DNA from 3 places in the Tenacibaculum mesophilum genome. Region 3 is predicted to be linked to each of the others. Evidence: riboswitches for the same ligand, from Rfam matches in the RefSeq annotation. Region 3 holds a riboswitch; each other region holds the start of a gene.
What was found. Region 3 has a riboswitch for cobalamin ahead of metE (5-methyltetrahydropteroyltriglutamate--homocysteine S-methyltransferase). Riboswitches for the same ligand answer to the same signal wherever they lie in the genome.
Positions count from the first base shown of each region.

Region 1: another riboswitch for cobalamin. It lies ahead of D6200_RS14380 (hypothetical protein); the one in region 3 lies ahead of metE (5-methyltetrahydropteroyltriglutamate--homocysteine S-methyltransferase).
Region 2: another riboswitch for cobalamin. It lies ahead of D6200_RS02995 (TonB-dependent receptor plug domain-containing protein); the one in region 3 lies ahead of metE (5-methyltetrahydropteroyltriglutamate--homocysteine S-methyltransferase).

Region 1 covers NZ_CP032544.1:3,145,820-3,156,094, reverse strand. Annotated here, with positions in the region: partial or broken gene D6200_RS14400 (four helix bundle protein) at 1-120, opposite strand, end outside; gene trpD (anthranilate phosphoribosyltransferase) at 147-1,136, opposite strand; gene D6200_RS14390 (anthranilate synthase component II) at 1,147-1,740, opposite strand; gene D6200_RS14385 (anthranilate synthase component I family protein) at 1,824-3,215, opposite strand; gene D6200_RS14380 (hypothetical protein) at 3,422-4,486, opposite strand; cobalamin riboswitch at 4,582-4,779, opposite strand; gene asnB (asparagine synthase B) at 5,031-6,692, shown strand; gene D6200_RS14370 (DUF3103 family protein) at 6,780-7,958, opposite strand; gene gyrB (DNA topoisomerase (ATP-hydrolyzing) subunit B) at 8,388-10,275, shown strand, end outside.
Region 2 covers NZ_CP032544.1:639,011-649,285, forward strand. Annotated here, with positions in the region: gene D6200_RS02965 (ABC transporter substrate-binding protein) at 1-747, opposite strand, end outside; gene cobC (alpha-ribazole phosphatase) at 760-1,287, opposite strand; gene D6200_RS02975 (adenosylcobinamide-GDP ribazoletransferase) at 1,272-2,042, opposite strand; gene cobT (nicotinate-nucleotide--dimethylbenzimidazole phosphoribosyltransferase) at 2,045-3,082, opposite strand; gene D6200_RS02985 (bifunctional adenosylcobinamide kinase/adenosylcobinamide-phosphate guanylyltransferase) at 3,086-3,589, opposite strand; gene D6200_RS02990 (ABC transporter substrate-binding protein) at 3,691-4,629, shown strand; cobalamin riboswitch at 4,639-4,834, shown strand; gene D6200_RS02995 (TonB-dependent receptor plug domain-containing protein) at 4,866-6,746, shown strand; gene D6200_RS03000 (YncE family protein) at 6,751-7,836, shown strand; gene D6200_RS03005 (thiol-disulfide oxidoreductase DCC family protein) at 7,900-8,313, opposite strand; gene D6200_RS03010 (ABC transporter ATP-binding protein) at 8,463-9,167, shown strand; gene D6200_RS03015 (ABC transporter permease) at 9,170-10,275, shown strand, end outside.
Region 3 covers NZ_CP032544.1:3,006,308-3,016,582, reverse strand. Annotated here, with positions in the region: gene D6200_RS13785 (saccharopine dehydrogenase family protein) at 1-80, shown strand, start outside; gene D6200_RS13780 (Crp/Fnr family transcriptional regulator) at 194-763, shown strand; gene D6200_RS13775 (NAD(P)/FAD-dependent oxidoreductase) at 846-2,120, shown strand; gene D6200_RS13770 (DJ-1/PfpI family protein) at 2,128-2,883, shown strand; cobalamin riboswitch at 2,996-3,182, shown strand; gene metE (5-methyltetrahydropteroyltriglutamate--homocysteine S-methyltransferase) at 3,369-5,693, shown strand; gene D6200_RS13760 (acyl-CoA thioesterase) at 5,749-6,174, shown strand; gene D6200_RS13755 (tRNA1(Val) (adenine(37)-N6)-methyltransferase) at 6,214-6,933, opposite strand; gene mnmD (tRNA (5-methylaminomethyl-2-thiouridine)(34)-methyltransferase MnmD) at 7,105-7,764, opposite strand; gene D6200_RS13745 (hypothetical protein) at 7,772-8,194, opposite strand; gene D6200_RS13740 (DUF4920 domain-containing protein) at 8,194-8,706, opposite strand; gene D6200_RS13735 (branched-chain amino acid aminotransferase) at 8,827-9,876, shown strand; gene D6200_RS13730 (TlpA family protein disulfide reductase) at 9,944-10,275, shown strand, end outside.

The sequences.
Region 1 (10,275 bases), 140 kb from region 3:
ACGTAATAATTGTTTACTTAAAACAAACACCTTTTTCTCTTGTGATAAATGTTTGTACAAGTTCACAACTCTCACAGCAAAATCATAGCTCTTTTCCTGAATAATATTACCCTTCTTCATAATTAACAACTTATAATTCGTAATTACTAATTCGTAATTAATTTATTTAAACATTCTTTCGCTCTTAACCCTAATAACGAATCTTTAGCTTCTTCAAATGCGATTTCAAAACTCTTATTTTTATTAAACGTTTTTAAGGCAAATGCTGCGTTAGTTAATACCACATTATTTTGCTCTTCTGTTCCTTTTCCATTAATAATATTTACGAATATTTCAGCAGCTTCTTTAACGGTATTCCCTCCAAAAATAGCTGATGGAGAAATTTGTTTTTGTCCTAAGTCAGATGGAGAAACTTGTTGCTCTGCCTCTTTTGTAAATAATTTAAAATCTCCTGTTAACGATATTTCGTCGTACCCATCTAATGCATGTACCACACCATAATTTACTTCAGATTGTTGCAACATATAATTGTACACTCTGGCAACCTCTAAATTAAATACGCCCACCAATTGATTTTGTGGACGACTTGGATTTACCAATGGCCCCAACATGTTAAAAAATGTTTTTACTCCTAATTCTCTTCGAATAGGTGCTACAACTTTCATCGCCGGATGAAATAACGGTGCGTGTAAAAAACAAATATTTGCTTCTTCTAACTGACGCTTTAACGTAGTCTCATCATTTGTGAAATTGTATCCTAAAAACTCTAACATATTAGAAGAACCTGATGCAGAAGACACACCATAATTTCCATGTTTTGCAACTTTATGTCCTGTTCCCGCCACAATAAATGAGGTTAATGTTGAAATGTTGAACGTATTTTTTCCATCTCCCCCTGTTCCGCATAAATCAATCGTATTAAAGTCTGATAAATCTACCTTTATCGCTAATTCTAATAAAGCTTCTCTAAACCCTGATAATTCATCAACCGAAACTGGTCGCATTAAAAACACGGTAATGAATGCAGCTATTTGTGAAGCATTGTATTTTTCTTGTGCAATATTTATCAAAACTTCTTTCGATTGTTCCTTGGTCAATCGTTTTTGTTCAAATAGGGTGTTTAGTATTTTTTTCATATCAATAGCTTTAAGCTTTTGGCTTTTGGCTTTCGGCAAAAGCAATAAAATTCTGAATCATTTTTTTTCCGTCTGGAGTTAAAATACTTTCTGGGTGAAACTGTACTGCTTCAATAGCAAATTCTTTATGGCGTAATGCCATAATGCTTCCTTCTTCATCAACTGCTGTTATTTCTAGTTCCTCAGGAAAGTTGTTGTGTGAAGCAATCCAAGAGTGATAACGTGCAGCTTCAAAAGTTTCTGAAATATCTTTAAAGGTAATTGCATTATTTTTAGTCACTTTCATTTCAGTAGCTACTCCATGAAATACATCGTTCAAGTTTTCTAACTTACCTCCAAAAACTTCCGTTATTGCTTGCAAACCCAAACACACTCCAAAAATTGGAATTTTACCTGCATAGGTTTTTATAGTTTCCTTTAAAATACCTGCTTCATCAGGAATACCTGGTCCTGGTGACAGAATAATAGCATCGTATTTTTTAATTTCATCTACTGAAATTTCATCGTTACGATACACATCTGGCAACTTTCCTGTTATATCCTCCACATAATGTACCAAATTATAGGTAAATGAGTCGTAATTATCTAATATTAATATCTTCATATTTATAGTATTGAGTATTGAGGTTTGAGTAATAATAAAACATGTATATCCTACATGTAAATACAAACATCTCAATTCTAATTTTATATTTCTTCTGCTAACACCAATGCTTTTTTAAGTGCTGCTAACTTATTATTTACTTCTTGTAGTTCGTTTTCTTCTTTAGAATTAATTACAATTCCTGCACCTGCTTGGTAAAACAAAGTATTATTTTTACTTACAAAAGAACGAATTGCTATGGCTTGATTTACATTTCCGTTCAGTCCAATAAAACCAACACATCCTCCATAAAATCCACGGGTTTGATTTTCGTATGTATCTATCAATTCCATGGCTTTGTATTTTGGTGCTCCACTTAATGTTCCTGCTGGAAATGTATCTCCAACAATTTCTATTGGGTTTCCTGTAATTTTACCTGTTACTGTTGATACCAAGTGAATTACATGACTAAAATATTGAACCTCTTTATAGGTTTCAACTGTTACATTGGTTGCATGTTTACTTAAATCATTTCTCGCTAAATCAACCAACATTACATGTTCTGCATTTTCTTTCGGGTCATTTGCTAACTCTTTCGCCAACTCTCTATCTTTTTCATCATCACCTGTTCTTCTAAAGGTTCCTGCAATTGGATTAATAATAGCCTGACCTTCATTTATCTTAATTTGTGCTTCTGGCGAAGACCCCATCAATTTAAAGCTTCCGTAGTCAAAATAAAATAAATATGGAGAAGGGTTTATAGAGCGTAATGCTCTGTACACATTAAATTCATCTCCTTTAAATTTTTGTTGAAATTGACGTGATAAAACCAACTGAAAAACATCTCCCCTTTTACAATGTTCCTTTGCTTTTGTTACACTTTGCTTAAATTCCTCATCCGTGATATTCGAAGTTTCTTCTCCTTGAAAAGCAAAGTCGTATTTAGCAAAAGATTGAGAATTTACCAAGTTTTCAATTTCTGATAATCGAGATTCTTCTCCTTCTGGTATATTTTCTATCAAAATCATTTCATTTTTAAAATGATTGATTGCTACAATAAATCGGAAAAAGCTATACTGTAATACTGGAATTTCAGAAGGTGCTTTATCTGATTTTAACTGAATTGTTTCAAAGTATTGAACCGCATCAAAAGTTGTATAACCATACAATCCATTAAATGATTTTATTTCCTCTGAACAATTTATCGAAATAACATTGCTATACGCATCAAACTTCTCATAAAAATTTCTTTGAATAGGCTCTCTTTCTAATTCTTCTTTTCGATACGACAATAACAATTCATCATTTTCTGCCTTGATGGTTATCAAAGGTTCTATACACAAAAACGAATAACTATTTTCTTTACTATGATAATCTGAACTTTCTAACAGCAAACTATTCGCATACTTGTCTCTTGTTCTTAAATACAAGCTAACTGGCGTTATCATATCTGCCAATTGTTTTTTTGCTATTGTTTTAAAGGTAATTTTTTTCATTTTATTTAATATGTAAAAAACAAAAAAGGCTTATCATGAGATAAGCCTTTTCGTTGTATTATAGATATAACAAGATGGTCTCACTAACGTAAGTTATGAGTTTTCCACCACCAGTTATTTAATTGTTGTTTTATCATTATGCTACAAATGTATAAAGTGATTTTGATTTTACAAACTTTTTCGTATTAAAAATAAATAAACAATACTTAATTTACAGAAAAATCTTCTTTAGAGAAGCAAATATCTATTGGCGAGTTACCTATTCCTTTTACAGTTTTAAAAACAGATTTATCTTCATTATAAATAGTAAGTATACTTTTATCTGTATCAAAAAAATCTTCTGCACCTAAAACATATACTTTTCCTGTAATAGGATGCTCTCTTATAACAGTTGTAAGCATTATTCCTTCTGTAGTTGGATTAATAAATTCTTCTGCTTTTTTTGTTTCTGTGTTAAAACGGTGAATCACTCCTGTTGACACTTCTGACCAATAAACATAACTACTTGATTCACTTACAGAAAGCATACTATTCTTATACAAATTCACTCCTGTTAATGTAACCGTTTCATCAATACCATAATCAGTTGCCAAACTTACAAACTTAGCATCTCCAACTCTTTTCTCAGTTCCTATCCAAATTTTATTGTTTTTATCTTTTAAGATTCCTGAAATTACATCATCAAATATTACTGTGGTTTTTATTGACTTATCTTTGATATTTAATACTTTCAACTCTTTATCGTCAGCAATCAATACGTTTTCTCCATCTACCAATACTCCTGATTTTGAAAACAATACTTTTGAAGAAACTCCATCAATCTTATCTTTCACTCCTTCACTTATATTAAAAAACGATAAATCATATGTTCTTCGTCTTCCTCTTCCACCAGTAGAAATGATTACTCCATCAGTTTCTGAGTACATAGCCAAGTACGAAGGACTACTTACCTTAGATGTAGTCACTGCTACTTCTTCTGCAAGATCTTTTAAGTTTAATTTTGTAACAAAATTAGGTCCGTCTTGAGACACTATGAATAAACTATTTTCAAAGTTTGTAAAAGATATTGAATTTTTATTTAGAGACTCATATACATTTGGGGTAAAAACTTGACTTTCATCTAAATGCCCTACCACTGTTTTGTCCCCCTCATAACTTAGTATAAAAGAATTATCATAAATTGGAGTTGGTTCTTGTTTCGTTGAATCACTTGAACATGAAAAAAAAACTGATATTAAACATACCAATACAATACTATAATTACGTATCATTATTATAATTAAATTTAAAGTTTCTGAAAACAAAAAAATACAAACATTATATTTCAAATGTTCTTTACTGCTTCTTCTTTTAACCCGAAAGAAAAGCAATGAATTAAATTTTGGCAGGTCTCCTGACTAACATCTTGCTACTACCTTCCCGTAAAAACAGTGGCGTAAGAAATAACAAGTATCTATAGTTTTAATAGACTAAGTTTACAGTTGCGGGTACAGTTTAGGATTCTCACCTAATTCCCTTTTAATTTTCTTTACAATAAAGAAAAACCGCGGCAAATATATTTTAGTCGTAGGAAAGAAACACTAATTTTACTGTTAAAATTACACTTCCTTCTTTTTCGATAAAAGTAAACTCTCATAATTGTTATAAGAATAATTAAAAAGTAGAATAATAATAGCTTAAAACGCAAATTAAAGTTAATTAAAATATGTTTTTCAACTTTTAAAGTTATAATATATAATCAAAAAAAGCATAATTGTTTAAAAATAAAAACATCATTCAGTTATTTGCATTATAATAAACAATAAAATTAAAATTATGTGTGGAATTGTATGTGCGTTTGATTTAAAACAATCTTCAGATAAATTAAGACCTCAATTATTAGAAATGGCTAAGAAAGTTCGCCATAGAGGTCCAGACTGGAGTGGAATTTATAGCGATGAAAAAACAATTATGGCACATGAGCGACTAGCAATTGTTGATCCTGCCTCTGGACAACAACCTCTATTTAGCCATGACCGTAGATTTGTCTTAGCTGCTAATGGAGAAATATATAATCATAAAGAAATAAGAAAACAACTTAAGGAAAAACATGAGTTTTTAACTAAATCTGATTGTGAGGTTATCTTAGCTTTATACAAAGAAAAGGGAGTTGAGTTTTTAGATGATTTAAACGGGATTTTTGGTTTTGCTGTATACGATTCAATTACAGATGAATATTTAGTAGCTCGTGACCATATGGGAATTATTCCTTTATACATGGGATGGGATAAACACGGAACTTTTTATGTGGCCTCTGAGTTAAAAGCGCTAGAAGGAGTTTGTAACAAAATCGAAATTTTTCCTCCAGGACACTATTATACGCGTGAAGACGGATTACAAAAATGGTATTCTCGTGATTGGATGGAATACGAAGCTGTGAAAGACAATAAGACCTCCATAGATGAAGTTCGCGATGCTTTAGAAGCCGCTGTTCATAGGCAACTAATGAGTGATGTACCTTATGGAGTATTACTTTCTGGTGGATTGGATTCTTCCATCACCTCTGCTATTGCAAAAAAATATGCTGCTAAACGCGTAGAATCTGGTGATAAAGATGCTGCTTGGTATCCGCAATTACATTCATTTTCTATTGGTTTAGAAGGTTCACCTGATTTAGCTGCAGCTAAAAAAGTATCGGAATATATTGATACTATTCATCATGAAATAACCTTTACTATTCAAGAAGGCTTAGACGCAATAAAAGATGTTATTTACAACTTGGAAACTTACGATATTACAACAGTTCGTGCCTCTACTCCAATGTATTTAATGGCACGTGTTATTAAATCTATGGGAATAAAAATGGTCTTATCTGGCGAAGGTGCTGATGAACTTTTTGGAGGATATTTATACTTCCATAAAGCCCCTAATGCAGAAGAATTCCATAAAGAAACTGTACGAAAACTAGATAAATTGTATCAATACGATTGTTTACGCGCCAATAAAAGTTTAATGGCTTGGGGAATTGAAGGTCGTGTACCATTTTTAGATAAAGAATTTATGGATGTAGCAATGCGTATTAACCCAGAAGACAAAATGATTAATGATGAACGTATGGAAAAATGGGTGTTACGTAAAGCTTTTGAGAGCTATTTACCAAAAGAAGTAGCTTGGAGACAAAAAGAACAATTTTCTGACGGAGTTGGCTACAACTGGATTGACACCTTAAAGGAAGTTGTAGAAGCTGCTATTACTGACGAAATGATGGCAAATGCTCCACATCGCTTTCCTACGCAAACACCAAGAGCTAAAGAAGAATACTATTATCGTTCAATATTTGAAGAGCATTTTCCAAGTGAAACTGCTGCTTTAACAGTTCCATCTGTACCTTCAATTGCTTGTAGCACTCCTACTGCACTGGCTTGGGATAAAAGTTTTCAAAACCAAAACGAACCTTCTGGTAGAGCTATCAAAGCTGTACATGAAGACGCTTACTAAGAAAAATTCTTAGTTTTTTTCAAATTTTAGTTGTAAAGAAAACCTCGCTTATTGGCGAGGTTTTTGTTATTCCTTTAAATTTATTTTTTAATTTGGAGCTACATAAAAAGGAGATAAGTTCACCTTTGCATTTCTTCTAGCTCCATAATAATTATAGTAACTCTTATTTTTTTCAATTGTATAAAACGAATCTACATAATCATCATTATTGGCATACCAGCTATCAGGCATCGCTTGAATTATTGCTCCAGCAATCTGACCCAAAACATTAACCCAAGGTTGTGTTGAAACTGTTCCTATAATTTGAAAAACTCCATTTACAATAGCAGAAACTAAGTCTTTATAATTTGTATTGTCATCTTTTTCAAATAACTGAATATTTGCAGCTTGGTATTGATAATCATCCCAAAACAATAATATTTGATTCGGATAATAATCAGTATCATCATGATCTAAATAATACATAGGTATTACCTTAATTTCAGGATTGTTTTTATCATCTTTAATACCTGATGTTATTGCATATACCTCAGCAGCACCACTTATCCAAGGTTCTTCATCGTCATTTAATCTTATTTTATCTAACTTCGTAGTTTCTAATCCAGTGTTTCTTGCAGATTTAGTACTTAAATCTAATGAAGACTTTAAAAACCTGTTGTTTTGAACTCCATTTTCTTGAAGATACTCATTCATATAAATTACCTCTCTCTTCAAGGCTTCAAAACCATCAGTTTCAATAACAATAACTGTTTGACTTGGTGCTTCTTTAGGATCAAGATAAACAACTTCTTTATCTATTGTATACGCTTCAACTCTCTCCCAAGTTTTCTCATCTCCTTCAGGAGCAAAAGAAAATAATACATTAGAAAAATCTTCTATTCTCTCTCCATTGTGCATCCAAACTTCCAAAATCTCTATCTTTTCAGGAGCGGCTTCTTTAGACGCCTTACCTTCTAACATAGTGGTTTTAGACATTAACATTTTATATGACTCTTCATCACTTACAAACTCAGAAGTTTGGTTTAAAATTTTAGACATCGCTACACTTGGTTGCTGATTATTCAACAACTCAAGAGTCTTTTCTTTAAAGCTTTGATTCTTCATCAAATCAATAAATTGAAAAGTAGCTTCTTTCTTATTTGTTAAACTAGAAATTTGCTCTTCTGTCAAACTTTCTGAACCAGTAACTAATTCTTCAGAATTGTTACAGCCAATAAACAACATAGAAGCCAATAAAGCTCCTAATAAAATTCGGGGGGTTTTCATTTTAAAAAAAATTTAATTTATTAATACTAGCTTCAATATTAACAAAAAACACAATAAAAACCTTAAAAAATGTTAATTTTTTACAAAAACATAAACAAAAAACCATCAAACACTAATTTAAATTCATTTATTTAACACCAAACAAACAATTTTATAACTTTACTTTTATAAAACATTTTTAAAGCCAAATAAGCTATTTTTATAAAAAAAGATTAAACCAAACTATCCATTTATCTTCAAATTCTAATTTAAAAGTGTTTTTAGCCGTTTTAAGGGCTTTTTTATTTCTTAAGCAATTGTTGATAAAACATCACAAAAACCTCTTAAAAACTTTATTTAAAGTTTATAAAATCGTAAATTTGTAATGTAACAATAATCGCTCCCGAGCGATTATTTTATGATAAAGACTTTAATTTAATTCTCTTTATAATGAGCGAAGAAAAAAAACATAATTATTCTGCCGATAGTATCCAGGCGCTAGAAGGAATGGAGCACGTACGCATGCGTCCTTCCATGTATATTGGAGATGTTGGAGTACGAGGATTACACCATTTAGTATATGAGGTTGTAGATAACTCTATTGACGAAGCCTTAGCTGGTCACTGTGATGAAATATCAGTAGATATTAATGAAGATAACTCTATTACAGTAAAAGATAATGGTCGTGGTATTCCTGTTGGAATTCATAAAAAAGAAGGAGTTTCTGCACTACAGGTTGTAATGACCAAGATTGGTGCTGGTGGTAAATTTGATAAAGATTCATACAAGGTATCTGGTGGACTACATGGTGTTGGGGTCTCTTGTGTGAATGCACTTTCTGATCATTTAACTGCAACTGTACATAAAGAAGGTAAAATTTGGCAACAAGAATATGAAAGAGGTAAAACTTTATACCCTGTAAAAACTATTGGAGATACAGATTTTACTGGAACTATTGTTAGCTTCTTGCCAGATAAATCAATCTTTCAACAAACAACAGAATACAACTACGATACCTTAGCTACACGTATGCGCGAATTGGCATACTTAAATAAAGGTATCACCATTACGTTAACTGACAAACGTAATCAGGATGATGAAGGAAATAATATTTCTGAAACATTTCATTCTGAGGAAGGTTTATCTGAATTTGTGAAATTCTTAGACGGGACAAGAACACAGATTATTCAAGATGTAATTTCTATGGAAGGTGAAAAAAATGGAATTCCTGTAGAAGTTGCTATGGTGTACAATGATTCGTATGCTGAGAATTTACACTCATACGTAAATAACATTAATACACACGAAGGAGGTACACACCTATCAGGTTTCCGTCGTGGTTTAACGCACACATTAAAAAAGTATGCTGATGAGTCTGGTTTACTTAAAAATGTAAAATTCGAAATTGCTGGTGATGACTTCCGTGAAGGATTGACAGCAATTGTATCTGTAAAAGTAGCAGAACCTCAATTTGAGGGTCAAACAAAAACAAAATTAGGTAACCGTGAAGTAAGCGCTGCTGTATCACAAGCGGTATCTGAAATGTTAACAGATTACTTAGAAGAAAATCCAAACGACGCTAAAACCATTGTTCAAAAGGTTATTTTAGCTGCACAAGCACGTCACGCAGCACGCAAAGCTCGTGAAATGGTACAGCGTAAAACAGTAATGAGCATCGGTGGTTTACCTGGTAAATTATCTGACTGTTCTGAAACTGACCCTGCTCAATGTGAAATATTCCTTGTTGAGGGAGACTCGGCAGGCGGTACTGCAAAACAAGGTCGTGACCGTAACTTCCAAGCTATTCTTCCTTTAAGAGGTAAAATCTTAAATGTAGAAAAAGCTATGCAACATAAAGTTTTTGAAAATGAAGAAATCAAAAACATGTTTACTGCATTAGGAGTTACTATTGGAACAGAAGACGACCCTCGTGAATTAAACTTAACCAAATTACGTTACCATAAAGTAGTTATTATGTGTGATGCCGATGTGGATGGTTCCCACATTGCTACTTTAATTTTAACATTCTTCTTCCGTTACATGCGTGAAATGGTTGAACAAGGATATATTTACATTGCTACTCCTCCTTTATATTTAGTTAAAAAAGGGCAAAAACGCGAGTATGCATGGGATGACAATCAACGTGATTTAATTGCTCAAAAAATGGGTGGTTCAGTAACTATTCAGCGTTATAAGGGTCTTGGAGAGATGAACGCAGAACAATTATGGGACACTACCATGAATCCTGAGTTTAGAACATTACGACAAGTTACTATTGACAACTTAACTGAAGCTGATAGAATATTCTCTATGCTAATGGGTGATGAAGTTCCTCCAC
Region 2 (10,275 bases), 980 kb from region 3:
AAAGCTTTCACCCGCAGGAATATTCCATACATCTTTAAACATACTTCCAGATAAAATGGTAGGCTGTTTATCGCTGTTTTTAGCAATTTCTTTCGCTTTTAGGTATTCCTTTTCTATGTTGTTGAAAATACTATCTGCTTCCTTTTCTTTTCCGTATAAAGCCCCAAAAAATTTAATCCATTCCGCTCTTCCTAACGGAGTTTCTTCCAACCAATCGCCATTAAAAATGACAGGAATTCCTGTTTTCTTGATGTTTTGGTATAGTTTCGTATTTGGATGCAAAGCAAAACCAACCACTAATTCAGGCTCCATATCAATCAATTTTTCAGTGTTCATGTCTTGTTCCAAGCCTAATTCAACAATGTAACCTTCGTCAATTCTATTTCTTGTCTTTTTTGAAGAAATATATTTGGTATGCGGAAAACCAACAATAGTGTTTTCAGCATTCAAAAGTTCCAACATCGGAATATGTGTAGTACTGGTAACCACCATTTTTTCGATAGGAACTTTAATTTCATTTTTAGAAAGGTCGGTTTTATCGGTAAGCGTATAAGAATATAGGTCGTGAGAGCTTTGAAAAGCTTTTTTAATCACTAATTTTTTCACTTCGTTTTCTAAGATAATATCAAACCCTTTGGCATATTTTACAGTGCTTTTAGCAGGTTTCTTTTCGGTAGTTTTTTTAGTTTTTTGCTTGCACTGTGCAAACAGAAGGAATAAAGAAAAAATAAGTAAATAACGTTTCATAGTAAGATGTTTTTATAAGTGGAAGGTTAGAGTATCTCCGTAATTTAGTTTTAATTCAAATGATTTTTCCAAGGGAATTTCATTCATATACGACCAAAGACTTCTCATTACACCCGCATGGGTAACAAGCACGACTTTTTGATGGTTTTTGGTTGTTAATTCGGTTAAAAAATCGGTGGTTCTATTGTGTAAATCGATATAAGATTCTCCGTTTTTAGCAGGCGTTTTCACAAAATCGTTCATCCAAATATCGAGTTCTTTCTTATCAATATCGTTCCATTTTTGTAGCTCCCAATCACCAAAATTGAGTTCTTTCAATCGGTTGTCAAAAATTACTGTGGATGAAAGTTTTTCAGCCAAAAGCTTACAGCGTTGTAAGGGACTGCTGTAATAGGTAACTTCAGGATCATTCACAGGAACTTTTTTTAGAATATCGCTCACTTCTTCTTCAAAAGTAGTCGCAACCTTTATATCTGCTTGACCATAGCATATACCTTTGGCAATATCAGGTGTGGTATGTCGTACTAAAATAACTTCCATAAGACGAGTAGGCTTAGATAAAAAACAATTTCAGCTACTTGTTGCAAAGCACCCGCACAATCTCCTGTTTGACCACCAATCCATTTTTTAAAGAAATGTCCCATATACAAATAGGTAAGTAATAAGGGAAGTAATACTAAAAACACCATTGGGTTTTGAAAGAAAAATAAGGGAACTACTCCGAAAATAGCTGATATGAGTAGCGATTTACTACTCATTTGTTTGGTGGTTGGTTTTATTTTAGAACTGTCAATATCTCTTACATAGTCATGTGTATACAATAAAACCGTAGCGATAAATCGGCTAATACTATGTCCTGAGATAATTACTAAAATTAAATCAATAGATAGGTTTTGTAAATGATATAGAGCTAAAAACTTTATAGCTAGGATAAAGACCAAACCGCTTACTCCGAAAGTTCCGAGTCTGGAATCTTTCATAATGGTTAAAATCTTTTCTTTGGTCCATCCGCCGCCAAAACCATCACAAACATCGGCAAATCCATCTTCATGAAAAGCTCCTGTAATCCAAATAGAACTAATCATACTAATTACAATAGCAATATCCGTAGGAAAAATATAAGAAAAAGCAAAATAGGCTAATGCTGCAATGCTTCCGACTACAATTCCTACTAAAGAAAAATAGCGACTGCTTTTGTTGAGTATTTCAGGAGAATGATCTACCCATTTAGGACACGGAATTCGTGTAAAAAACAATACAGCAGTTAAAAAATAATGGATTTGTCTTTTTATCATAACTAGGCTTCGCTAACATTGGCACTTTTAAAAGTAGCCATTTCGTTTAAAAAGTTTACACTCGATTGAATAATAGGAAATGCAACCGCACAACCTGTGCCTTCACCTAAACGTAAACCTAAGTTTAAAAGTGGTTCAGCATTTAAAAATTCTAACATTTTTTGATGTCCTTGTTCTCCTGAATTATGACAGAAAATACAATAGTCTAAAATATCAGATTCCATAGCATGAGCGGCCAATAGGGCAGCAGTAACAATAAAACCATCAATAAGTAAAGTCATTTTTAAAGAAGCAGCTTCTAACATGGCTCCACACATCATTACAATTTCAAATCCGCCAAAAGCAGTTAAGGCTTCCATAGGTGTTGAAATAGAATCGGCGTGTAACTTATAGACTTCACATAATATGTCGATTTTTGTTTGTAGTCCTTTATCATCAACTCCAGTTCCTCTACCTACACAGTTTTCAATAGGTGTATTGGTAAAATAACTCATTAACAAAGCCGCAGATGACGTATTGCTAATACCCATTTCACCAAAACCAATAACATTGCAACCTTCACTATACACCTTTCTTACCAATTGTCTTCCTTTTTCTAAAGCTTCTTGGCATTGTTTTGAAGTCATAGCTTTGGTAGTACTATAATCTTGTGTTCCCTTTGCTATTTTGGCATTGGTAAGCTGTGGATGTGTTTCAAAATCAGCATTCACACCAGCATCTATAATATTTAAATGAATGTTATTCTGTTTACAAAACACATTAATAGCAGCACCTCCTTGCAAAAAGTTAAACACCATTTGTTGCGTAACTTCTTGTGGGTACGGACTCACTTTTCCTGTGGTAGCAATTCCATGATCTCCTGCAAAAACCATAATAGTAGGTTTTGAGAGTACAGGTGTAGTGGTATTTTGAATTAAACCAATTTGCATGGCGATTTTTTCTAAACTTCCTAAAGCACCAATAGGTTTGGTTTTGAAGTTGATTTCTTCTTGAAGTTCGTTCTGTAAATCTTTTGATAGAGGAGTTATTGTTGTTGTCATGTGTTATTTTAAAGTTAAAGGAAGTCCAGATACCATAAAAGTAGCTTTATCAGCTAGTTTAGCTATGTGTTGATTTGTCCAGCCTTGTAGTTGTGTAAATTTTCTTCCAGATTCGGAATTGGCATGTAATCCCATACCAATTTCATTAGAAATTATGATAATATTGGCGTCTATTCCAACCAATTTATTGATTTCTTCTTTGGCAATTTCTAACGCCTTTTCAATATCATATTTTGTGTCTACAAAGAAGTTCGTTAACCATAGTGTAACACAATCAACAACGACAGTTTGTTTTTCAGAAATTACGTTACTTAACCATTTTTCTTCTTCAACAGTGGTCCAACGTTCATCTCTATCAGAAATATGTCTGTCAACTCGTTGTTTGAAATCTTCATCCCAAATACGAGAGGTGGCTAGGTAAATAGGGGTGTCAGATAAAGATTCGGCTAGCTTTTGAGCATAGCTACTTTTACCAGAACGTTCACCTCCTGAGATATAATATATCATGAAATCGTATTTTATATTGACACAAAGATTGGAAAGATTTTTAATAAAAAACAAATTAAAATAGAGAACTGTTTATTTTTGCTGAACTAAAACCACGAATTATGACAGTATCTTCTTTTATGCCAGCAGTAACCCAAATGATTTATGACATGGGCTTACAGAACTATTTAAACGGAATTACTTTTGAGTGTCCAGAAGTAGCTTTACAAGAAAAAGAAGTAGCTGTTCGATATAAGTTGGAAGGAAAAGTGTTAACGAGTAAAGAAATAACGGCTATTTTTTCTAAAACCAAGGCAGAAGGAAAGACGTTGTACTATGTTGATGAACCTGTTTTGGAAAGTATCGCACCCGACATTGTTTTTACACAAGATGTATGTGATGTTTGCCAGATAGATACAGAATCTGTGGCAAAATCAGCTTATAAATTACCTAAAGTTCCAGAATTAATATCAATTACTCCCAATTCTTTAGAAGACGTTTTTGAGAATGCGTTAACCATTGCAAAAGCGATGAAGCAGGAAGCGGTAGGAGAGGTATATGTGAGTGGATTGAAAAAACGTATTTATGATATTGTAGATGTGCAACGTGAACATAGAATCCAATCGAAAAGTGTGATGTTATTAGAGTGGATAGACCCGTTGTTTAACTGCGGGCACTGGATTCCTCATCAAATAGGCTATGCTGGAGGAATTGATTTGTTATCGCATCCATCAGGAGATAGTATTGTAATTTCTTGGGATAAAATTGTAAAATACAATCCAGAGGTATTGATTATCGCTCCTTGCGGATACGGAATTGATAGAACTCTTGAAGATATGAAATTTTTAGAAGAAAGAGAAGAGTGGACCTCTTTGAGAGCGGTAAAAAATAAACAAGTGTATATTGCCGACTTTGCCATGTTTACACAATCTTCTGCTGGTACTTTGGTGGAAGGAATTGAATGTTTGGCAAAAATGATTCATCCAGCGTATTATACCCTTCCAGAAAACTTACAAACAAAATTCGCAAATTATCATGATTTGATGGTTGCTAATTTATAAGAATACTATACATTTGCCGTGATTTTTGGTTTTTCTTTAATCATCTTATTAAAGAGAATTAAAAGGGAATTCGGTGTAAAACCGAAGCTGTTCCCGCAACTGTAAGCTATTAAGCTTGTAACAAATACTCAAACCACTGTTTTTTTAATGGGAAGGTATGTTACAAGACGCAAGCCAGGAGACCTGCCAATTATTATAATTTAATTAAAACTTTCGGGATAAAAGTTTAATGTATAATGAAGAAAATAACAATAATATTTATACTGTTTTTTACGATTAATCTTTTTTCTCAAAAAGATACAATAGCTATTAACAAATTAAAAGAGGTAATAGTTAACGGGAAGAGAAATGTAGAAAAAAAACGCATTGCTACAAAAGAATTAAAGATTGGGATAAAAGAACAAACAAAAAACCCTATCAACTTAACAAACCTTCTACGATATAATAGTCCAATAGCTTTTAGAGATTATGGAAATGGAGGTGTGAGTACCGCTCGTTTTAGAGGAACATCGGCTTCAAATACATTGGTGTTATGGAATGGAATACCTATAAATGCTGTAGGAAGCGGACAAACAGATTTTAATTCATTATCTGCAAGTTTGAATGATAATATCATTGTTCAAAGTGGAGGAAATAGTGCTGAATATGGTTCTGGTGCCATTGGTGGTACGGTACACTTGAAAGATGAATTGTTGTTTAAAGAGCATCAAAAATTTCAATTATTTACTTCTTACGGAAGTTACAATACAACGTCTAATTTTTTTAAAAGCTCAGTAGGAACAGATAAGTGGAGTATAAAATTAGCTTCTACGTTTAATTATTCCGATAATGATTACACATATATTGATGAGCGGTATAAAGATGATTATGGAAACCTACTAACTAATGAAAATGGTAATTACAAAAACTACGGAATTAATTTTGTCATAGGTTATAAGTTTACTCCTACAAATACTTTATCGTTTTATTCGACCGCTTACTATGGAAATCGTTTTTTTTCCAACGGTTTCCCAAATCCATCTGCGAGTAGCGAACGAAATGAAGATTTCAATGAACGAAATTTATTACAATGGAAGTATGCGTTTTCGTCACAGTTTAAACAGGAGTTAAACTTAGCCTATCTAACACAAAAGTATAGTTATTATAGGAATAAGGATGTTGAAAATTTTGAATTTGGAAAGTCAAAAAATGTATTTATAAACCACTCTTTAACTTATAGACCATCTAATGTTTTGTCGTTTAATTACAAAACTATTTATGAAAATATAAACGGCAGTAGTTCTGATATAGGTACTGAAATAAGAAATTCAGTTGCTTTTGTAGGAAGTGTTAAATATCAACCTACTGAAAAATTAATAACGAATTTACAAGTTAGAAAAGAAATTAATTCAGATTTTAATGTGCCTCTGTCTTTATTCGTAGGAGGAGAATATAGATTAGCTAATCAATTAAACATCCTAGCCAATTTTTCAACAAATTATCGAGTACCTACTTATAATGAAATGTATTGGCCTGTAGTAGGAAATTTAAACTTAATACCAGAAAATTCAAAACAAGGGGAATTGGGAGCTTCTCTTAAAAATGAAAATATAAATATAACATCTACATTATTTTATATCCATATTAATGATAAAATTCTTTGGTTACCAACAGGTGGCAGCAATTTGTGGAGACCAAGAAATGTAGGTGATGTGGTTAATAAAGGAATTGAAACTTATGTGAGTTTTAAGAAAGAGATAGGAGAACATATAGTTGACTTCTCTTCCAATTATACGTTTACGTTAGCGGAAAATATAGAAACAAGAAAAGTATTACCATTTGCACCAAAGCATTTATTAAATTTTAATGTGGGATATGATTATAAAAGGATGAAAATTTTTATACAAAGTTTATATCAAAGTAGTGTATATACAAACCCAACAAACTCAAAAACTTATTCTGTAAAATCGGTAAATGTTCAAAACTTAGGAGTAACCTTTAAGTTATCTAGAGAACAATCAAAACTTCCAACGATAGGATTCATGCTTAATAATATATTTAATGAAGTGTATTATTTCTCAAATTTGCGTCCTATGCCAGGAACAAATTTTAATATCAATTTAAATTATAAATTTTAAACCAATGAAAATAACAAAACTACTTTTACAACTTTTTTTAATAAGTATAGTACTTATCTCTTGTTCTAGTGAAGATAAAATAGTTGAAGTAATTAGAGACAAATACGATAATGGAGTTATTGTAAGTGGAGAAGGACTTTATGGAAATAAAGATGGATTTATTTCTTACGTGAATAATGAGTTATCTGAGTCACAAAATTTTATTTATGCAGGTAAAAATGGAGCATTGTTAGCAGGATTAATTCAATCAATAGCTTTTTCTGAAACAGATGCTTATATCATTTTAAATGATGCTAATATGATTGTAATTGCAGATAGATATACTTTTAAAAAGAAGGGACAAATTACAACAGGGTTAAACAATCCAAGATATATGACTATTGTAAATGGAAAAGGATATGTTACAAACTGGGGTGATGGTGCAAATGAGAATGATGATTATGTAGCTATTATAGATATTGAAACTAATACTATTGAAGAGAATACAATTTCACTAGCTAATGGTGTAGAGCAAATTGTAAATAAAGGTAATAAATTATATATCTCACATAAAGGAGGTTGGTCATCAAACAACATTGTTTCTGTAGTAGATTTAAATAATAATAATGTAGTATCAACAATAACAGTAAAAGATAATCCTGATGATATGGCTTTTGATGCTACAGGTAATTTAATTGTTTTGTCTGAAGGTAAACCTTTAGAATATGGACCAGCTCCATACTATAAAGCTACTAAAAATACTCCTTCTTCAATTTCTATTATTAATACAACTGATAATACAATAATCAAAGAATTAGCTTTTCCTGAAAATAAAAGGGCTACATATTTAGCATATTCTAATAACAAAATATATTATTATCAAGGAAATACAGATAAAGTTTACGGTATTAAAGAGACAGCAAATGAGTTAGCTGAACAAGGTATTGATGTAGGAGTTATTTATGGAATGAATGTAAGAGATAATCAATTATTTGTTGCTGAATATGAATTTCAAGAAGTAAGTGAGTTAATGGTGTATGATATTAATACTAAGAATAAAATATATTCAACAGAAGTAGGAGTAGGAGCTTCAAAAATTTATTTTAATTAAGTCGTCCCCTAGAAAAGGGAAATATTGCTATGAATAAGCTCACCAATTTGGTGAGCTTGTTTTTTATAAAAACTTTTCTTGTATTTCTTTAGAAGGAACCATACAGGCATTTTTTTTACCAAACCATTTATAGCGATTTTTAGCAATGTAATCGTATACTAAGTTTCTAAAACTCTCTGGAAATATCAAAAAAAATTGCGTTAATTTCCAAACTCCACCAAAAGCATTCATAATTTTTAGCGCAGCTGTAGATTTAATATCATAAGCAACATTTGGCTCGTATAAAATAATAGAATCAACCTTGGAAGTGTCTATCCCTAAATATTGTGTTATTTCTTTTCCTATATCCGATTGAAGAGAAGTAAAAACAAACTGATTTTTAACATCATATTTTATAACTTTTAGCACACTATCGTTGCAAAAATTACAGACACCATCAAATAAAATCACTTTTTTATTACTAGGTAAATTGTTCATATTTAATTTTTTTCAAAAAATTAAGTGTTAACTTGTAACATAAATCAAAATTAAGCGTCTTGTAAGAAAGTAAATAATGATTTAACAATAATTTATTAGTAGATTAGAAGAATTAGTATTTATTTTTTACTTAAAAATTAACTAACACTATGATTCGAATAGAAAATCTTCACAAATCTTATCCTATAGGAAAAGACTCACTTCATGTTTTAAAAGGATTAGATTTACATATAAAAGAAGGCGAATTTGTATCAATTATGGGGTCTTCAGGATCGGGGAAATCTACCTTATTAAATATTGTAGGTTTATTAGATACACATGATGAAGGAAACTACTACTTAAACGGACAGTTGATAGAAAACTTAAATGAAAAGAAAGCTGCAGTATTACGTAATAAGTTTTTAGGATTCGTTTTTCAGTCATTCAATTTGATTTCTTATAAGACAGCTTTAGAAAATGTAGCATTACCATTATACTATAAAGGAGTTGGTAGAAAAGAACGATTAGAAATAGCCTTAGAATATCTTGAAAAAGTAGGGTTAAAAGAATGGGCTAATCACTTACCAAATGAACTTTCTGGAGGTCAAAAGCAACGTGTAGCAATTGCAAGAGCTTTAGCTACCAAGCCAAAAGTTGTATTAGCAGATGAACCAACAGGAGCGTTAGATTCTACAACAACCGATTCGGTAATGGATTTATTAAAAGAAATTAACGATGAAGGTATGACTGTTTTTGTAATTACACACGAAGAAGAAGTAGCAGAACAAACTAATAGAGTTGTTCGGTTAAAAGATGGTGTTATTATTAGCGATGAGTTAACAAAAACAGCAACGAATAAAGCAAAAGCAATTTAATTATGTTTGATTTAGATCGCTGGAGAGAAATATTTCAAAGTATTGGTAAAAATAAGCTGCGTTCGGTTTTATCAGGATTTACGGTAGCTTTTGCAATTTTATTGTTTACACTATTATTTGGAATTGTATCTGGATTACAAAATCAGTTTAAAACAGCTTTTGTAGACGATGCAACCAATGCTATGTTTGTAAGAGTATGGAAAACATCCAAACCTTATAAAGGATTACAAACAGGAAGAAGAATTCAGTTAAAAAATAAAGATTTTGACTACGTTAAAGATGAGTATGAAAACAAAATTCAACATTTAACGGCAAGAATATACAAGAGTGTAAATATTACCTACAAGAACAATCAAAATAACTATCAGTTAAGAGCAGTCCATCCAGATCATCAATTTTTAGAAAAAACAATTATTGATGAAGGAAGGTATATTAACGACTTAGACTTAAAAGACAAATCTAAAGTAATTGTAATTGGTAGACTTGTAAAGCAAGACTTATTTGGAGAAAAACCAGCTTTAGGAAAAAGGGTAAACGTTGATGGAATTTCATATAAAGTAGTCGGAATATTTTCAGATAAAGGAGGAGATAATGAAGAACGATTAACCTACATGCCTGTAACAACAGCACAAAAACTATACGGAAATAACGATTATATCAGTCAAATTAATATAGGGTATAATCCAGATTTAAATTTAGATCAGGCTATTACGTTTGGTAATCGACTAGAAAGAGATTTACGTAAAAAGTTAGACATTCACCCTGATGACCAAAGTGCTTTATCCGTAAGAAATATGGCAGAAGCAAACAAAGGAATCAACCAATTTATGTTTGCGTTGTACTTTATTGTCATATTTGTAGGCTCTGGAACTTTAATAGCAGGAATTATTGGTATTAGTAATATTATGATTTTTGTTATTAAAGAGCGTACAAAAGAATTCGGAATTCGTAAGGCTTTAGGAGCAAAACCTGCATCAATTATTGGTATGGTAATTCAAGAGTCTATTTTAATAACAACCATAGCAGGGTACTTAGGTTTAAGTTTAGGAACCTATATTTTAAGTGCTATTGGAGATAGTTTAGAAAAATACTTTATAAAAGACCCAAG
Region 3 (10,275 bases):
AATTAGAAGATTACGGAATTACTTTTGTTGAAAAAGAAGTTCCGTATTTAGGCTATAACCCTGAGAGTATAAAAGGATAAAGTCTTCCAAAACGAACACAAAAGGCATCAATTTATTTGGTGCCTTTTTCTTTTAAAAATAAAAGGAATCTCTATAAAGTTGGTATTTTTACCTTTAAATACTAAACTAAGATATGGGTAAAAGCATTTTAAAAAATCATATTAAAAATTACACAAATCTTTCTGAAGAAAAATTAACGGAAATACTTTCTTTTTTTGATTGTCAATCCTACAAAAAAAAAGAAATTTTATTACTCACAAATAAACGTTGTAATAAACTATTTTTTGTTACCAAAGGTTGCTTACATTTATATTTTATTGATAGTTTGGGCTACAAAAAAACTACACAGTTTGCTCTAGAAAATTGGTGGTTAACTGACTTTTTAGCTTTTCGGAACCAAAAACATGCTAACTTTACCATAGAAACAGTTGAAAACTCTGAAATTTTGTCAATCTCCTTTTCAAAATATAACGAGTTATTAAATAAGTTTCCCTTATTAGAAAAATATTTTAGAAGTATATATGAAACCGCATACGGAGCTGCTTTAATGCGTTTAAAATACATTAACAGTTACTCTAAAGAAGATATCTTTTTTAGATTTAGAAAAGACTTCCCTGATTTTGTACAACGAGTACCCCAATATTTATTAGCTAGTTTTTTAGGATTAACTCCTGAATATTTAAGTGAAATTAAAAGAAAATAGCTATTCTTAAGTTAGTTTATTTTTTACTAAAACATACTTAACTACCTTTGCATTTATATTAATTTAAGGGCATAATAGCATTATGAAAAACATGAAAAAAATTGTCGTTGTTGGCGGCGGTTTTGCTGGGTTAGAACTTATAAAAGGGTTAGGAAATTCTGAAAATTATCAAATTATTTTAGTAGATAGTAATAACTATAATTTCTTTCCTCCTTTAATCTACCAAGTATCCACAGGTTTTATGGAACCTTCTGCAATTAGTTATCCATTCAGAAAAATTTTAAGAAAATTTAAAAATGCTCGTTTTCGTCTGGGTACACTTGAAAAAGTTGTTCCAGAAGAAAATAAAATAGTGGTAAGTAATGGAGAAATAGCATATGATATCTTAGTAATGGCTACTGGTACAGAAAGTAATTTTTTCGGAAACAAAAACATTGAAAAGTACAGTTTACCAATGAAAACTATTAGTGACGCCTTGTCACTTAGAAATGTTATTTTAACTCGATTTGACCGTGCTACTAGAATTCACAATCCTGAAGAAAGAAAGAAGTGTTTAACTTTTGTAATCGCTGGAGCGGGTCCTACTGGGGTTGAACTTTCTGGTATTTTATCTGAAATTAAAACTTCAATTATCATAAAAGATTATCCAGAGTTAGATAAAAATGATTTTGGAGAAATTCATCTTATTGATGGTCAAAGCTCTGTATTAGCTCCTATGTCTGAAAGAGCACAAGAATATACCTCTAAAAAGTTAAGTGAACTCGGAGTAACATTAACGATGAACACCATGGTTAATGATTTTGATGGTGAAACTGTATATTTATCAAACGGAGAAGAAATACATACTAAAAACCTTATATGGGCTGCCGGTGTATCTGCTAAAACATTTGATGGTTTTTCAAAAGAAAACTTTGGTGCTGGTAGAAGGTTAAAAACAAATCAGTTCAATCTAGTACACTCATATGATAACATTTATGCTTTGGGTGACTGTGCTTTGATTTTAGGAGACGAAAGCTATCCTAAAGGGCATCCTCAATTAGCACAACCTGCATTACAACAAGCTAGAAACTTAGCTAAAAACCTTTCTAGAAAAGATACAAACTGGAAAACTTTTCAATATAATGATAAAGGTTCATTAGCTATTATTGGAAGAAATAAGGCTGTATTAGATTTCCCAGGACAAAAACAATCATTAAAAGGTTTTGTTGCATGGTTAATTTGGATTTTTGTACATATTATGGGGCTTGTAAACTTCAAAAATAAAGTAAGAACTCTATACAACTGGTTAGGCTATTACATATACAAAGACCAATATTTTAGAATGATTATTAAACCTACTCAAAGAGATACTAAATAAAATACGCATGAAAAATTTAAGCATTGTAGTAATACTACTTTTTACAATTATTACTGTTGGTTGTAATTCAGAAAAATCGAAAACCAATAAAAAAACAGAAGGAGTTGAACAAGTTGTATCTCCATCTGACACACTAACTAAACACCTAAAACCATTTAATCCTAATTTACCAACTATTGGACTTTTAATGTTTAATGGGGTTTTACAAGGAGAAGTTATAGCAACGTCAGATGTATTTGGAAAAGCAGATAAAGATGGCAAACAACTTTTTAATGTAGTAGCTATTGCTGAAACAGCTAAACCCATTACTACTGAAGAAGGAATGCATTTTGTTCCCGACTATACTTTTGAAAACTGTCCTAAACTAACGGCTTTGTTTGTACCAAGTGCTTACGACATGTATGCACAAGTACATAATAATAAAGTTGTAGATTTTATAAAAACAAAAAATCAAGAAACCCAATACACTGTTAGTAATTGTGCTGGAGCTAATTTAATTGGTAAATCTGGTATAGCAGATGGTCATAAAATTGTAACATGGATTGGCGGCGGTGAGCAACTACAAAAAGACTACCCAAATTTAAAAGTGCAAAACGACAGCTTGGTAACTTTTGTTAAAGACGGTAAGTTTTTATCTTCAAACGGAAATTTAGCAAGTTATATTTCAGCGTTAGAACTTCTCGAAATTATGACAAATACTGAACATAGAAAATTTGTTGAAAGCTATTTATACTTGGATCAACTTAAAAACTGGAAAAAATAAACATTAATTATAAATTTTCTTTTTCAAACATAAGCATCAATTTATTGGTGCTTTTTTTTATTACCAGTTCTAAAAAAATAATACATACATTTACCCCGATAAGTTCTTTACATACTTCATCAACCGAAAAGGTTTTACTTAACTGTAGATTAATAGGGAATCGTGTGCAAATCACGAACTGTCGCGCAACTGTAAGTAACACACCAAAAGTTTTTATCCTAGTATATCCACTGCCAAAAGCGGGAAGGATGATAAAAGCTGTTATAAGTCAGGAGACCTGCCTATTCGGATATTGACAATGCTTTCGCGATTTGAAGCTTTTGGGTCATACCGATGATATATTTTTAACGCACACTTTCTTTATGAAATGCTGTGCTTTTTTGGTATGTCATTATTTTTCCTCAAACATCTTATCGTTTTTAGCATTGCGAAGCATCTAAAAGAGCTTTTAAAATTAATGTTTAATTATAAAAGTTTAAAAGAAAATGCAAACGCACATTCTTGGCTATCCGCGTATTGGTAGCAACAGAGAACTCAAAAAAGCCTGCGAGCAATATTGGTCAGGCAAAACTAGTTTACAGGAACTTCTTGAAACAGGAAGAAATATCTGTCAACAAAATTGGAAAACACAACAAGAAGCAGGCATAGACCTTATTCCTTGTAATGATTTTTCTTATTACGATCAGGTGTTAGACATGACGCTTACTGTTGGAGCTATTCCTAAACGTTACAATGAAGTAATGTTAAAAACTTCAAATTCTGAACTTGACCTTTACTTTGCTATGGCAAGAGGATATCAAAAAGATGATCTTGATATCACTGCTATGGAAATGACTAAATGGTTTGACACCAATTACCATTATATCGTTCCTGAATTTTATAAAAATCAGGAATTCAAACTATTTTCTAGCAAAATTGTTAATGAGTTTGTCGGAGCTAAACAAGCAGGGATTAATGCTAAGCCTGTAATTATTGGTTTGGTTAGCTACCTTCTTTTAGGTAAAGAAAAAGAAGAAGGTTTTGATAAATTAGATTTAGCCCCAAAACTACTCCCTGTATATATTGAAATTCTACAAGAACTTCAAACACAAGGTGCAGAATGGATTCAATTTGACGAACCTTTTTTAGCATTAGATTTGAGTGAAAAAGCCAAAGAAACCTATCAATTTATCTATAATGAGATTAGAAAAAAGTTTCCTAAACTAAAGTTTATAGTTACTACTTATTTTGAAGGTTTAAAAGACAATCTTTCATTAGCTAACATACTTCCTTTAGACGCATTGCATATCGACTTAGTTCGCTGCGAAGAACAGCTAGATGATGTATTGAATACTCTTCCTAAAAATAGAATCTTATCGTTAGGTGTTGTAGATGGAAGAAACATTTGGAAAAATGACTTTGAAAAGTCATTACAGCTAATAAAAAAAGTCACTGATAAGTTAGGTTCTGAAAAAACCTTTATTGCTTCTTCTTGTTCTTTGTTGCATTCTCCTTGTGATTTAGATTTAGAGATCTCTCTTGACACTGACATTAAACAATGGCTTTCTTTTGCTAAACAAAAACTTACCGAAGTAAGCTTATTAAAAGAGTTATCTGAAAACACTAGTGATGAAAATATTTTAAATGCTTATGAAGAAAATAAAAAAGCTATTGCCAATAGAAAATCTTCAGCATTAATCCATCATAACGATGTAAAACTACGTGTTGATTCCATTAACGAAACAGATTCTAGAAGAAAAAATAGTTTTTTAATTCGTAAAGAAGCACAAGAAAAAGTATTGAATTTACCGCTATTCCCTACTACAACCATTGGCTCCTTCCCTCAAACTAAAGAAGTAAGAAGCTGGAGAGCTCAATTTAAAAAAGGTATCTTAAGTAGTGAAGATTACAAGTATTTGCTAAAAGAAGAAACTCAAAAAACCATTCAATGGCAAGAAAAAATAGGGTTAGATGTATTAGTTCATGGTGAGTATGAGCGAAACGATATGGTAGAGTATTTTGGTGAACAACTTGCCGGAGTTACATTTACTAAAAAAGGTTGGGTTCAAAGTTATGGTAGTCGTTGTGTAAAACCTCCTATTATTTATGGGGATGTACACAGACCACACCCAATGACTGTTTATTGGTCACAATATGCACAATCTTTAACTGACAAATGGGTTAAAGGAATGCTTACAGGCCCTGTTACTATTTTACAATGGTCGTTTGTGCGTGACGATCAACCTCGTAGCATTACTTGCCAACAAATTGCACTGGCTATACGTGATGAAGTTAGAGACCTAGAAAATGCTGGTATTAGAATTATTCAAATTGATGAGCCTGCTATAAGAGAAGGTTTACCATTACGAAAATCAGGGTGGAATGATTATCTAAAATGGGCTATTGAAGCTTTTAAAATTTCTTCTTGTGGTGTAAATGACGCTACACAAATACATACACATATGTGTTATTCAGAGTTTAACGACATTATTCAAAGCATTGCTGAGATGGATGCCGATGTAATTACTATTGAATGTTCTCGCTCTCAAATGGAGTTGTTAAACGCTTTTGCAGATTTCAAATATCCGAATGAAATTGGACCTGGGGTTTATGACATCCACTCACCAAGAGTTCCTTCAAAAGAAGAAATGGTTGAATTACTACAAAAAGCACAAAAAGTTATTCCAGCTTCTCGTCTTTGGGTAAATCCTGATTGTGGTCTTAAAACTAGACATTGGGATGAAACTGAAAAAGCTTTAATAGCTATGGTTTCAGCTTCAAAAGAAGCCTCTTTAAGCTATAATGCTAACACCTTAGAAACTGTAAATTAATAATAAAGTGCCTGAAAAGAATATTTCAGGCACTAATTATACTAACATATATAAAATGACCACAGAAGAAAAAATAACAAAGTCGGAAACACGTATTTTCAAAGCCGTATTTCCAAATACAACCAATCATTATGACACCCTTTTTGGAGGAACCGCTATGCAACTAATGGACGAAGTTGCTTTTATTACAGCAACACGATTCTGCAGGCAAAAAGTTGTAACCGTAAGTAGTGATAAAATTGATTTTAAAAAGCCTATCCCTGCTGGAACTATTATTGAATTAGTAGGAAAAGTAAGTTATATAGGTAACAAAAGTTTAAAAGTTACTGTTAAAATTTTTACTGAACAGATGTACTCTCAACATAGAGAAAAAGCCATTGAAGGTGAATTCACCTTTGTTGCTATTGATGAAAATAAAACCCCTATTGCTGTCATAAAAACTGGCACTGAAGAACTACATTACTCACAAGAACATAGTTAAAACTAAATAGAAATTTTGAAAGTATACCCTCATAAGAGATTACATCTTCAAATAAAAATCTTTCGTAAGGTTAATATAGGCATCAGTGTACTGGTGCCTTTTTGTTTCTATTATCAACTCTTCTTCTTGGATTGTAGTCTCTACAAAGGACATTTCTAATAAACTACGTTTGATTTCAGTAGTAGGAGTTCCTTTTACTCGACAAACTCTGTGTAGGTATAAATTATGATTTTTAGCTAGTTCTATAAAATTTTCTTCTTCTTTAAACGGTATAATAGTTGAAAACTTTCCATACTCCGACAATATTTCACTCACTCCTTTCAATAACTCTTCAAAAGATAATGAACTCGTAAAGCGCGCTTTGTTTCGCGATACATCTTCTGTTTCGTAGTTATCAGTATAAAATGGTGGATTGGATACAATTATATTATACTCTTCTTCATCTTCAGACATTTCTTCTGCAAATTCCACAAAAGAAGCATTGTAACAAAAGAGTCTATCTCCCCAATCAGACTGCTCAAAATTCTCAACCGTTTGCTCATAAGCGTTTGTATCAATCTCAACTGCATCAATAGTCATCGCATCACTTCGTTGTGCTAACATTAACGAAATGATTCCTGTACCAGAGCCAACATCTAATATTGTGTCTGGAAACTCTCCTAAATTACACCACGCTCCTAATAATACTGCATCGGTACCAACTTTCATCGCTGTTTTGTCTTGATGCACTGTAAACTCTTTAAATTTAAATGGTTTCATTTATAAAAATTTTCCAAGAATTTTTTCTGCGTTGAAAAATAAGTACAACACAACAATTAATAAAACTACTAAAAACAACCCTCTTTTAGGATTCCCTCTTTTTCGATTACCGAAACGTCTTTTAAACTCCATTTCTTTATTTTCTAATTTCTACATTAATCACGTAAAATATCACGTTATAATTTTTGTTCCTCGTAACATTTCTCTTTTACCTGGAGGCCCGGGTAAACGCTCAACATCAAAACCTACTGCTTGCATTGCTCGTCGTACACTTCCCTTTGCTGAATAAGTTACTAAAACACCCTCTGGTTTTAACGCAGCAAACATAATTCTAAAAATATCCTCAGTCCACAAATCGGGTTGTACTCTTGCTCCAAAAGCATCAAAATAAATCAAATCAAAACTATTCTCATCGGTAATTTCAGCAAAAAATTGTTTGCGTTTAGTTAATGAAAAATTGGGAGTAATGTTGTGTTTTTCTTCCCAAGAAACTTCGTGAATTTTTTCAAAAAATTCTCTTTTATCATCGGCGTCCAACTCCGCAACATAATTTAATTTTGCTACTTCTTCTTTAGCTACAGGATATGCCTCTACTCCAACATAATCAATCTCCTTTTTAGCTTCCAATAACGTGATAAAAGAATTAAGTCCTGTACCAAAGCCTATTTCTAGAATAGAAACACTTTTAGTGTCTACATACTTCAGTCCATTTCTAATGAATACATGATATGCTTCTTGTATTGCTCCGTGTTTAGAATGATATTGTTCATTCCATTCTGGTAAATGAATGGTTGTAGAACCATCTGACGTTATGATAATTTCTCGTTTTATAACTAAACTATTTAATTAGTAATTTTTTAATCCTAGGTATTGGTCCAGTGCAAGTTGTTTTATGGCAGGCAATACAACTATTTACAGCTTTGTTGAAATTTTGCTTTATAGAATCTTTTGAACCCAAATATACTTGCTGTATATTTTGAATATATAATTTTGAAAAAGCTTCAAAACTTGCATTTCTATCTGCTGGGTCTGTTAAAACAGCACTATGAATATTCAAGTAAGTTTCAGGAAAGTCACCTATTGGCTCTCCTTCTAAAATCTTATTTTTAACGGTCATATTCCCTTCGTACATAGCATTCATTAAAGCTGCCATTTCAGAAGACTGATACATTATAAGTTCCTCTTTTGGTTGTTTCTTTTCCTCTTTTTTGCAAGAAAAAAGCACCAAAGACATCAATAAAACAATAATTAATTGTTTCATTATTTTTTCATTAACACTCCATCTGCTTCAAAAGCATAGGTGTATTTTGGTTCTATAATTTTTGCTATTTCTTCTTCTGATTTTCCTGCATCTTTAGCATAATGTTGTAATTCATCAACAGAAATCTCAGTAACAAAAGCTTTACCGTTTACTACCACTTCTTTATTATCTGCATTTAAAGGCATGAAAAAACCATAATCTTTAAAACGCACCATTGACTCTTGTTCTTCCCCTAAATCTAACTTCATCCAACACCCTTTTTTCTTACACACTTCATTTATCGTTGAAGTAAATTTTATGTTTAGAGTATCCCCTTTTTTTAAGTTTTTGAATTTTATTCGCATTTCTTCAGCAGAAATAGCATTGCTATCTGTAATCTCATCTCCAAAAGACGCATAGGCAATCTTTTGTTCTTTAATACCATTCGCAGCAGGAGCTGCATCTTTCTTTTCAGTTTTACAAGCACTAAACATTACGCTTAAAAGCGTAGCAAAAACTAGTAGTCTTTTCATTTTCAAAAAATTAAAATTAACATATCAACAAATATACTCATATTTCTTCAAGCTGGTAGTTAACCTCAAAACATACCACTAGATTTCGTATCTTCGTAGCACTTCTAAAACAATCACATAATGAATATTGATATTGAGCTTATACAAGAGTCTAAAATAAATACGGTAGATTTTAACAACTTAGTGTTCGGTCGCACTTTTACTGACCATATGCTAGTTTGTGACTTTGCTAATGGAGAATGGAAAACACCTAAAATTTTACCTTATGGACCTTTAACTTTTGAGCCTTCTGCTAGGGTTTTTCATTACGGGCAAGCTGTTTTTGAAGGAATGAAGGCTTATAAAGATGAAAACAATGATGTCTTTTTATTCCGTCCAGATGAAAATTTTCATAGAATTAATAAATCTGGGGCTCGTTTAGCAATGCCTCCAGTTCCTGAAAATGTATTTTTTGAAGGGTTAAAAAAACTTCTTGAGATAGATGATGCATGGATTAAGAAAGGAATAGGAAACTCGTTATATATTCGTCCGTTTATTATTGCTTCAGAAGGAGCTATTGCTGCTTCACCTGCTGAAGAATATAAATTCATAATTATTTGCTCACCTGCTCAATCATATTATGCTGGTGAAGTTAGAGTACTATTTGCTGAAGAATATAGTCGTTCTGCTGACGGTGGTGTTGGTTTTGCCAAAGCCGCTGGTAACTATGCTGCTCAATTTTACCCTACTAGTTTAGCACATAAGGAAGGGTATCAACAAATTATTTGGACTGATGCAAACACCCACGAATACCTTGAAGAAGCAGGTACAATGAATATCTTTTTTAGAATAGGTAATAAACTTATAACTGCTCCTACTAATGATAGAATTTTAGATGGTGTTACTCGTAAATCAATTATTCAACTTGCAAAAGATTATAATATAGATATTGAAGTTAAAAGAGTTTCAGTTGCTGAAATTAAAGAAGCTGCTAGACAAGGTGAACTGTTGGAAATTTTTGGTTCTGGTACTGCTGCTGTTATAAATCCTATAAAAGGATTTAAACACCAAAACGAAACTTTTGAATTACCTGAAACAAATGATTCTTATGCTTCTTTCTTTAAAGAAAAACTACTCAACATTCAGTATAACAAATTAGAAGACAAGCACAACTGGAGAGTTAAAATTTAATCATTTCATTTAAAAAAGCTATATTAGTAAACGGAATTAAGTTATTTTAATAAAAAATTCTAAAGAAATGAGAAATATTATACCTGCTTTATTATCAATAGGAGTTGGTTTTGTTATTTCATTTTTTGGATTGGATTTCTATTCTAATTCATTAGAAAATGAAAATAATATCATAGCCCAAAGTAATAAAATTACTTCTTCTAAAGAAGACACTCCTGAAGAGCCCTTATCTGTTGATAATTCCTCAACAGGTTCTTTTTCCGTTGACATCGAAGACATTCAAAAGAACTTTGATAACTGGGAAGCTTATGCAAAGGAAAACATTGATTTAATGTCTACCTTTATTCCTCTAGATGATGAAGGTGCAGCTATGGAAAAAGGTATCTTTTTAACCTTACT